DNA from 2 places in the Blautia sp. KLE_1732_HM_1032 genome. Region 2 is predicted to be linked to the other one. Evidence: riboswitches for the same ligand, from Rfam matches in the RefSeq annotation. Region 2 holds a riboswitch; the other holds the start of a gene.
The links. A riboswitch is a leader RNA that binds a small molecule or an ion and turns the genes downstream of it on or off. The one in region 2 is predicted to bind ZMP and ZTP.
Positions count from the first base shown of each region.

Region 1 (4,218 bases), 1.6 Mb from region 2:
ATGTAGATGTGATCGTAATTGATTCTGCACATGGTCATTCAGAAAACATTTTAAAAGCAGTCCGCGAGATCAAGGTAACATATCCGGAGCTTCAGGTAATCGCAGGTAATGTTGCAACAGGCGAAGCTACCAAGGCTCTGATCGAGGCTGGAGTAGATGCAGTCAAAGTTGGTATCGGACCGGGATCTATCTGTACAACACGTGTTGTTGCAGGTATTGGTGTTCCGCAGGTTACTGCAGTTATGGATTGTTATGAAGTGGCTAACAGCTACGGAATCCCGATCATTGCAGACGGCGGTATCAAATATTCCGGAGATATCACCAAGGCCATCGCAGCAGGTGCCAATGTCTGCATGATGGGAAGCATGTTCGCAGGATGCGACGAGAGCCCGGGAACATTCGAACTTTATCAGGGAAGAAAATATAAAGTATATCGTGGAATGGGATCTATCGCAGCTATGGAGAATGGCAGCAAGGATCGTTATTTCCAGGAGAATGCAAAGAAGCTTGTGCCGGAGGGTGTTGAGGGTCGTGTTGCGTATAAAGGACATGTTGAGGATACCGTATTCCAGCTGATCGGTGGTTTAAGATCCGGTATGGGTTACTGTGGAGCAGAAAATATTGAGAAGCTGAAGACAACAGGCAGATTCATCAAGATTTCAGCTGCATCTCTTAAAGAGTCACATCCACATGACATCCACATCACAAAAGAGGCTCCAAACTACAGTGTAGATGAATAATAAAGGAAAAAAAGGTAAGACCGGTAAAAAGTCACCCAGGCCGTCCCATAGCGGGCGGCCTGTTTCCGTAAAGAAAACTTCCTCCGGGTCTTCCAGAAGAAAAAAGAAGTCTTTGAGAAAAAAGAACCCGATCAAGATCCTACAGAGGATTGTGCTGATATGTATCATTGTGATCGTTGCTTTTGCTGCGTGTGCGTTAGGATACGCATTTTTTGAGATGCGCATGGAACAGAGTGAAACTCAGTCCGGACAGGAAGAAATATCCGGGAATGCCAGCGGAAATGGCGGACCGGAACAATGGCAGGCAGAAGGAGCACCTTTTATTGATGTGGAGCTTCTGACACCGAATTCCTATTCCAGACCACAGATTTCTATCGAACAGGTAAATTATATAGCCATTCATTATACGGCCAATCCGGGATCTACTGCCATATCCAACCGGAATTATTTTGAAAATCTTGCGACAACGCAGGACAACAAAGTCAGCAGTCATTTTGTGATAGGTTTGGAGGGAGAAGTGGTACAATGTATTCCCACTTCAGAAATATCCTATGCCACAAATTCCAGAAATGTAGATACCATATCCATTGAATGCTGCCATCCGGATGAAACAGGGCAGTTTAATACAGCAACCTATGATTCGGCGGTAAAGCTGACAGCGTGGCTTTGTACACGCTTTGGACTGACTTCGGATCAGGTGATCCGTCATTATGATGTCACAGGTAAAGACTGTCCGAAGTATTACGTGGAAAATCCCGATGCATGGATCCAGATGAAATCAGACATTGCAGCACAGATCCAGACAGATTATGCATTACAGGGGAAATAAAGTGTTATTGTTTATTTTGTGAGCAACAAGAAGTCTGGAAAAATAATTTCTGAAAATAGGGGCTTGAAAATTAAGAAGAAGTATTGTAGTATAACAGCAGAAGCTGCATGACTGGCGGAAAGTAGGATTACCTACAGGGAGTGCAGTGAAGTGAGAAGCCGACCGCCTGGGCAGCCTGATAAGGGGTGTCCAGGCGGTTTTTTGTTACCGTTCATATCCTGGGATAAGCCCCGGGCCTTACATTAGACAAGGAGGACTGTGAAAAATGACGACATTTTCACTTGAAAAAGAACTGAAAGAAAATTCCTATCCGGGAAGAGGAATTGTGATCGGACGTTCCGCTGACGGGAAACATGCAGTTACTGCATATTTTATTATGGGAAGAAGCGAGAACAGCAGAAACCGTATTTTTGTTGAGGATGGGGAAGGAATCCGTACACAGGCTTTTGATCCGTCCAAGCTTACAGACCCGAGCCTGATCATTTATGCACCGGTACGTGTCCTTGGAAATAAGACCATCGTAACAAACGGTGATCAGACAGATACGATCTATGAGGGAATGGACAGACAGCTCACCTTTGAACAGTCTCTCCGCAGCAGAGAGTTTGAGCCGGATGCGCCGAACTATACACCTCGTATTTCAGGTGTTCTTCATGTTGAAGACGGTAAATTCAATTATGCGATGTCTATTTTAAAGAGCAATAACGGAAATCCGGATTCCTGTCTTCGTTATACATTTGCCTATGAGAATGCGGCGGCAGGACAGGGACGTTTTATCCATACTTATAAATGCGATGGAAATCCACTTCCAAGTTTCGAGGGAGAGCCGAAGCTGGTAGAGATCCCAAGCGATATTGATGAGTTTACGGATCTCCTCTGGAAGAGCCTGAACCAGGATAATAAAGTTTCTCTCTTTGTTCGTTTTATTGACATTGAGACAGGAAAATATGAATCCAGGATCGTAAACAAGAATAAATAAGAAAATAGGGATATCACAGAGAACGGAGGAGCTTTTTCATGAAAGAATTACAGTTAAAATACGGATGTAACCCAAATCAGAAACCATCAAAGATCTATATGGCAGATGGAAGTGAGCTTCCGATCCAGGTACTCTCCGGAAGACCAGGATACATCAACTTCCTGGATGCCTTTAATGGCTGGCAGCTGGTACGTGACCTTAAGAAAGCAACCGGACTTCCGGCAGCAACTTCATTTAAGCATGTATCTCCGGCAGGTGCTTCCATCGGACTTCCGCTGAATGAGACACTGGCAAAGATCTACTGGGTAGATGATATGGACTGGAAGAATTTTTCCCCGCTTGCATGTGCGTATGCAAGAGCAAGAGGTGCAGATCGTATGTCATCATTTGGTGATTTTATTTCTCTTTCTGATGTCTGCGACAAAGATACCGCAATGCTGATCAAGAGAGAGGTTTCTGATGGTGTGATCGCACCAGGATATACAGAGGAGGCTCTTGAAATTCTGAAGCAGAAGAAAAAAGGCAATTACAATGTGATCCAGATCGATGAAAACTATGTTCCAGAACCTTTGGAGCACAAACAGGTATTTGGAGTCACCTTTGAGCAGGGCCGCCAGGAGCTGGCAATTGATGATGCGCTGATCTCCAATATTGTAACAGAGAATAAAGAGCTTACGGAAGAAGCCAAGAGAGATATGAAGGTTTCTCTGATCATCCTGAAATATACACAGTCCAATTCTGTATGCTTTGTTAAGGACGGACAGGCTATCGGCGTTGGTGCAGGACAGCAGTCCCGTGTACATTGTACACGCCTTGCAGGTCAGAAGGCAGATAACTGGTATCTCCGTCAGTGTCCGAAAGTACTGGAGCTTCCGTTTAAAGACACGATCACACGTGCGGAGAGAGATAATGCCATTGATGTTTACATTGGTGAGGAATATATGGATGTCCTTGCAGATGGTGCATGGGAAAAGACATTCACAGAGAAGCCGGAAGTGTTCACAAAAGAAGAGAAGAGAGCATGGCTGGATGGTCTTACCGGCGTGACACTGGGATCCGATGCATTCTTCCCATTCAGTGATAATATCGAGCGCGCATATAAGAGCGGTGTAAAATATATTGCAGAGCCGGGTGGATCTGTACGTGATGACGCAGTTATCGATACATGTAATAAGTATGGAATGGTGATGGCATTTACAGGAATCCGCCTTTTCCACCACTAAAAGATGCATGCCTTGGCCATGATATGCAGCTGAAATAAAAGATAAAAAATATAAAGTCCCGAATCTGAATTTCTGGAAAAAAGAGATCAGACCCGGGACTTTTTGATCGAAAAAGGATAGTTTTAAAAATAAAAAAGAACTCTGAAAAACTCAGAGTTCTGAAGAGCGATAGACGGGGCTCGAACCCGCGGTCTCGACCTTGGCAAGGTCGCGCGTTACCAACTACGCCACTATCGCATATGTCTTATCGTTTCAAGTGTTTCCCTCAGCGACAAGACATATATTAGCATAGATTTTATATTCTGTCAAATGTTTTTTGGAATTTTTTTGAAATTATACACAACATATAAAGTTTATTCCAGACGTCTGAAATAGAACTTGTATATGACAATATTTCGGTGGTTTATGAGTTATTGTCTAAGTGGTAATAGCGCAAAACATGATCCG
Region 1 covers NZ_CP102266.1:2,652,685-2,656,902, reverse strand. The annotation lists gene guaB (IMP dehydrogenase) at 1-740, shown strand, start outside; gene NQ489_RS12685 (peptidoglycan recognition protein family protein) at 853-1,569, shown strand; ZMP/ZTP riboswitch at 1,667-1,748, shown strand; gene NQ489_RS12680 (IMP cyclohydrolase) at 1,835-2,548, shown strand; gene NQ489_RS12675 (phosphoribosylaminoimidazolecarboxamide formyltransferase) at 2,587-3,771, shown strand; tRNA gene NQ489_RS12670 (tRNA-Gly) at 3,936-4,008, opposite strand; gene NQ489_RS12665 (lysozyme family protein) at 4,175-4,218, opposite strand, start outside.
Region 1: linked by a shared signal. The riboswitch ahead of NQ489_RS12680 (IMP cyclohydrolase) and the one ahead of NQ489_RS04955 (formate--tetrahydrofolate ligase) in region 2 are both predicted to bind ZMP and ZTP.

Region 2 (4,218 bases):
GTATACCATATTTCCCCCCACATTCATTTATCTCTACAATTTTTTCTATAGGATTCCTCTTAATTAACGCAAATGTCACATGCGCGTCCCCTCTGCACTTTCCTCTACATTGTGAGTTTTATCCCAACAAGCAGCAGGAGATTGCTGACATTCTTGACAATTTATAATATTATACCATTTTTGTTCTGAACATGCTATAATGCTGTTGCTGCCGAACCTCCAGCTGAAAGGATTAAACCACCTTACATAAACGAAACAAAAACCCCCGGAAGTCTCGACCACTTCCGGGGGTTTTGCTTTGCCCATGATAAGCATAATTACTTTCTTTAGCTACACACATCATAGTCCATTCACCGCAAAAAGTCAATTATTTTCATTCGAAATATGATATAATGCAGATACAATCCTGAATGAAAGAGGTGAACACCATGCAGAAATATGTTGCTTTGTTCTTTACCCTTCTGGCCGGGAACATTGTTGGCCACTACATCTGTAAATGGCTGGACCGCCGCCATGAGCAATAGACAACAATATAAGAAAAAGCGGCAGAACCTCTATTTTTGCAGGCTCTACCGCTTTCTATCTGAATTCCCCTCAAAAAATCTTTATATTAGAACAGTCCTGTGATCTTACCGCTCTCGTCTACGTCGATCTTGGTTGCTGCCGGTACTTTCGGAAGTCCTGGCATAGTCATAATCTCACCTGTCAGTGCAACAATAAATCCTGCCCCTGCGGAAATCTTAAGATTTCTTACTGTTACCTCGAAATCTGTCGGAGCACCAAGCTTTGTCTGGTCGTCTGTTAAGCTGTACTGGGTCTTAGCTACACAGATCGGGCAGTTGCCAAATCCAAGTGCCTCCAGCTGTTTCGCCTGCTTCTGGGCATTTGCTGTAAGAACCACTTTCTTTCCACCGTAAACCTTCTGTACGATCTGGTTCAGCTTGTCCTCGATGGAGCCTTCCAGTTCATAAGCATATGTGAAATCATTCGGCTCTTCAACAAGACGGATCACTTCCTCAGCAAGCTTGATTCCGCCTTCGCCACCTTTTGCCCATACCTCGGAAAGTGCTACGTTTACGCCAAGCTCCTTGCATTTTGCTTCCACAAAATCAAGCTCTGCCTTGGTATCGGTCGGGAATGCGTTAATAGCTACCACACATGGGAGCTTGTATACATTTTTGATATTGCTTACATGCTTCAGAAGGTTCGGGATACCCTTTTCAAGAGCCTCAAGGTTCTCATTGTTAAGATCCGCTTTTGCAACGCCACCGTTGTATTTCAGGGCACGTACGGTTGCTACGATAACAACTGCACTTGGTGTAAGACCTGCCATACGGCACTTGATATCCAGGAATTTCTCTGCTCCAAGGTCAGCACCGAATCCAGCCTCTGTGATCGCATAATCAGCAAGCTTCATAGCCATCTTTGTAGCGGTTACGGAGTTACATCCGTGAGCGATGTTTGCGAATGGTCCGCCGTGAACGATCGCCGGAACATGCTCCAGTGTCTGAACAAGGTTTGGTTTCAGGGCATCCTTCAGAAGTGCTGTCATAGCACCCTCTGCGTGGAGGTCTCCTGCTGTTACCGGTTTCTGCTCAGCAACCTTACCGTAAGTATATCCGATGATGATTCTGGAAAGTCTCTCTTTCAGATCTTTGATATCACTTGCCAGACAGAGAACTGCCATGATCTCAGATGCTACGGTAATGTCATATCCGTCCTCACGCGGCATACCGTTTGTTCTACCGCCAAGTCCGTCTACTACATTACGAAGCTGACGGTCGTTCATATCCACGCAGCGTCTCCAGGTGATCTTTCTCGGGTCGATATTCAGCTCATTTCCCTGGAAGATATGGTTGTCGATCATTGCTGCAAGAAGGTTGTTTGCCGCACCGATTGCATGGAAATCACCGGTAAAATGAAGGTTGATATCCTCCATCGGAACTACCTGTGCATAGCCGCCGCCTGCCGCACCACCTTTGACACCGAATACCGGTCCCAGGGATGGCTCACGAAGAGCTACCATAACATTTTTTCCAAGTCTCTGCATTCCATCTGCAAGACCTACCGTTGTAGTTGTTTTTCCTTCCCCGGCCGGTGTCGGGTTGATAGCTGTCACAAGAATCAGTTTGCCGTCTTTTTTGTCTGTTTCTTTCAGGAGATTATAGTCAATCTTTGCTTTGTATTTACCATACTGCTCCAGATATTTGTCATCAATACCTGCTTTCTCTGCAATCTTGGTAATTGGCTCCATTGTGCACTCCTGTGCAATCTCGATGTCACTTTTAAATCCCATAATGTTCTCCTTTCTCCGCTGCAACCGTCTGCATCTTTTATCCCATAAAAAAGAGCAGTATCTGAAGTTTTTCAAATACTGCCCAGACGGTCGACTCATCGAATCTCCGGCTCCCTCGTGGTTATCCCACAACTCCGTCAGTCACCGAAGACTTTATTAATTTGATGATTGAATACTAACATATTTATTAGTACTTGTCAAGAAATTATCAAATTATTTTTTCACTTTTAAAGTGAGCTAAGTCTAATTTTCTGAATCATTTCCGTTCTATGTATTAGTTTTCTCTCCAACATTCGTACATATCTTTTTTCATCAAATCCTCTGTTATTTAATCGTATCTTGTACTGGTCATCCGTTAATGCGACTGTCCAGACGCCATAAACATATTACCACACTTATGAAATCAAATCTGCAAATCCTGTAGATACCAGGAATAATATCAGCATTACAACCGGCACTACATAACGGATCATAAAGCGATATAACCCTGCCCGTTTGAAGTGTTCCCCATTTCGTTCCACTTCTCCTATGATCCAGTCAGGGCCGATCACCCAGCCGATCAGAATACTTGTCAAAAGTGAGATAAACGGCATCAGAAAACTGTTGCTAATATAATCCATCACATCCAGCAGCTGTCCAACGGAACCATTTGGCAGTTTAAGTTCAAAATACAGTTTGTTATAACCAAGGCAGATCAGCACTGCTGTAACAAGAGAATAGATTCCGACAGCACCACACATTTTTTTACGGGGTTTGTGATAGAGTTCCATGCAGTTTGCAACCAGTGTCTCCATGACAGACACGCAGGAAGTCAGTGCCGCAAATCCCATCATCAGGAAAAATGCAATTGCCACCGGACGGCCAAATACTCCCATGGCATCAAAAACCTTTGGCAGTGAGATAAATATCAGACTTGGGCCGGAAGCCATTCCATCCTTTCCGAGAAATACAAAAACAGCCGGTATGATCATCATTCCTGCAAGAAATGCAACGCCGGTATCAAAGATCTCAATCTGATTTGTTGCTTTATTTAAATTAACTTCATTTTTCACATAAGAACCATAAGTGATCATGATTCCCATAGATACACTTAAGGAAAAGAATAACTGGCTCATCGCATCCAGAAGGATCTCCAGGAAACGTTTTACCGTCAGTCCATGAAAATCCGGTTTGAGATAAACAGCCAGCCCCTGCATACCGGTGCGGACAGTTCCATCCGTATCAGTATGGGACAGTGTCAGTGAAAAAATCGCAATGATCACAATCAGAAGAATCAGCCCCGGCATAATGATCCTGGAAAACTTTTCGATTCCCTTTTCCACACCACGAAATACGATCCAGGCAGTCAGTGCCAGAAAGATCAGCATAAATACAACGGGTGCAATATCTGATGTAATAAATGATGTAAAGTATACATCTGAAGCCGCATCTTTCCCATCAGAAATAATATAAGTAAAAAAATATTTTACAATCCATCCACCGATAACAGAATAATAGGTCATGATCAATGCCGGAACCATAAACGTTAAATGTCCTAAAAATTTCCACTTTGGATCAAGAGATTCAAAAGCCCTCAATGCATTTTTCTTTGTCTTTCTCCCAAGTGCTACATCCGTTGTCAACAGTACAAATCCAAAAGTCAGTACCAGTACCAGATAAACCAGCAGGAAAAGTCCTCCGCCATCTTTGGCACAGAGATATGGAAATCTCCAGATATTTCCAACTCCTACTGCACTTCCGGCTGCCGCCAGGACAAAGCCTATTGAGCCGGAAAAGCTACTTCCTTTTTCTTTCATTTCAATTTCCCCTCTTCAAGTATATATTTGATATAGGCTGAAACCTTCAGCCTAACAGCCATATCTTACCTTAAATAAAGATAAGTGCAAATGGCAGAAGTTTCTTTTTACGAAATTTTATTTCAA
Region 2 covers NZ_CP102266.1:1,018,970-1,023,187, reverse strand. The annotation lists gene NQ489_RS04960 (methylated-DNA--[protein]-cysteine S-methyltransferase) at 1-9, opposite strand, end outside; gene NQ489_RS04955 (formate--tetrahydrofolate ligase) at 611-2,296, opposite strand; ZMP/ZTP riboswitch at 2,370-2,451, opposite strand; gene NQ489_RS04950 (sodium-dependent transporter) at 2,692-4,092, opposite strand.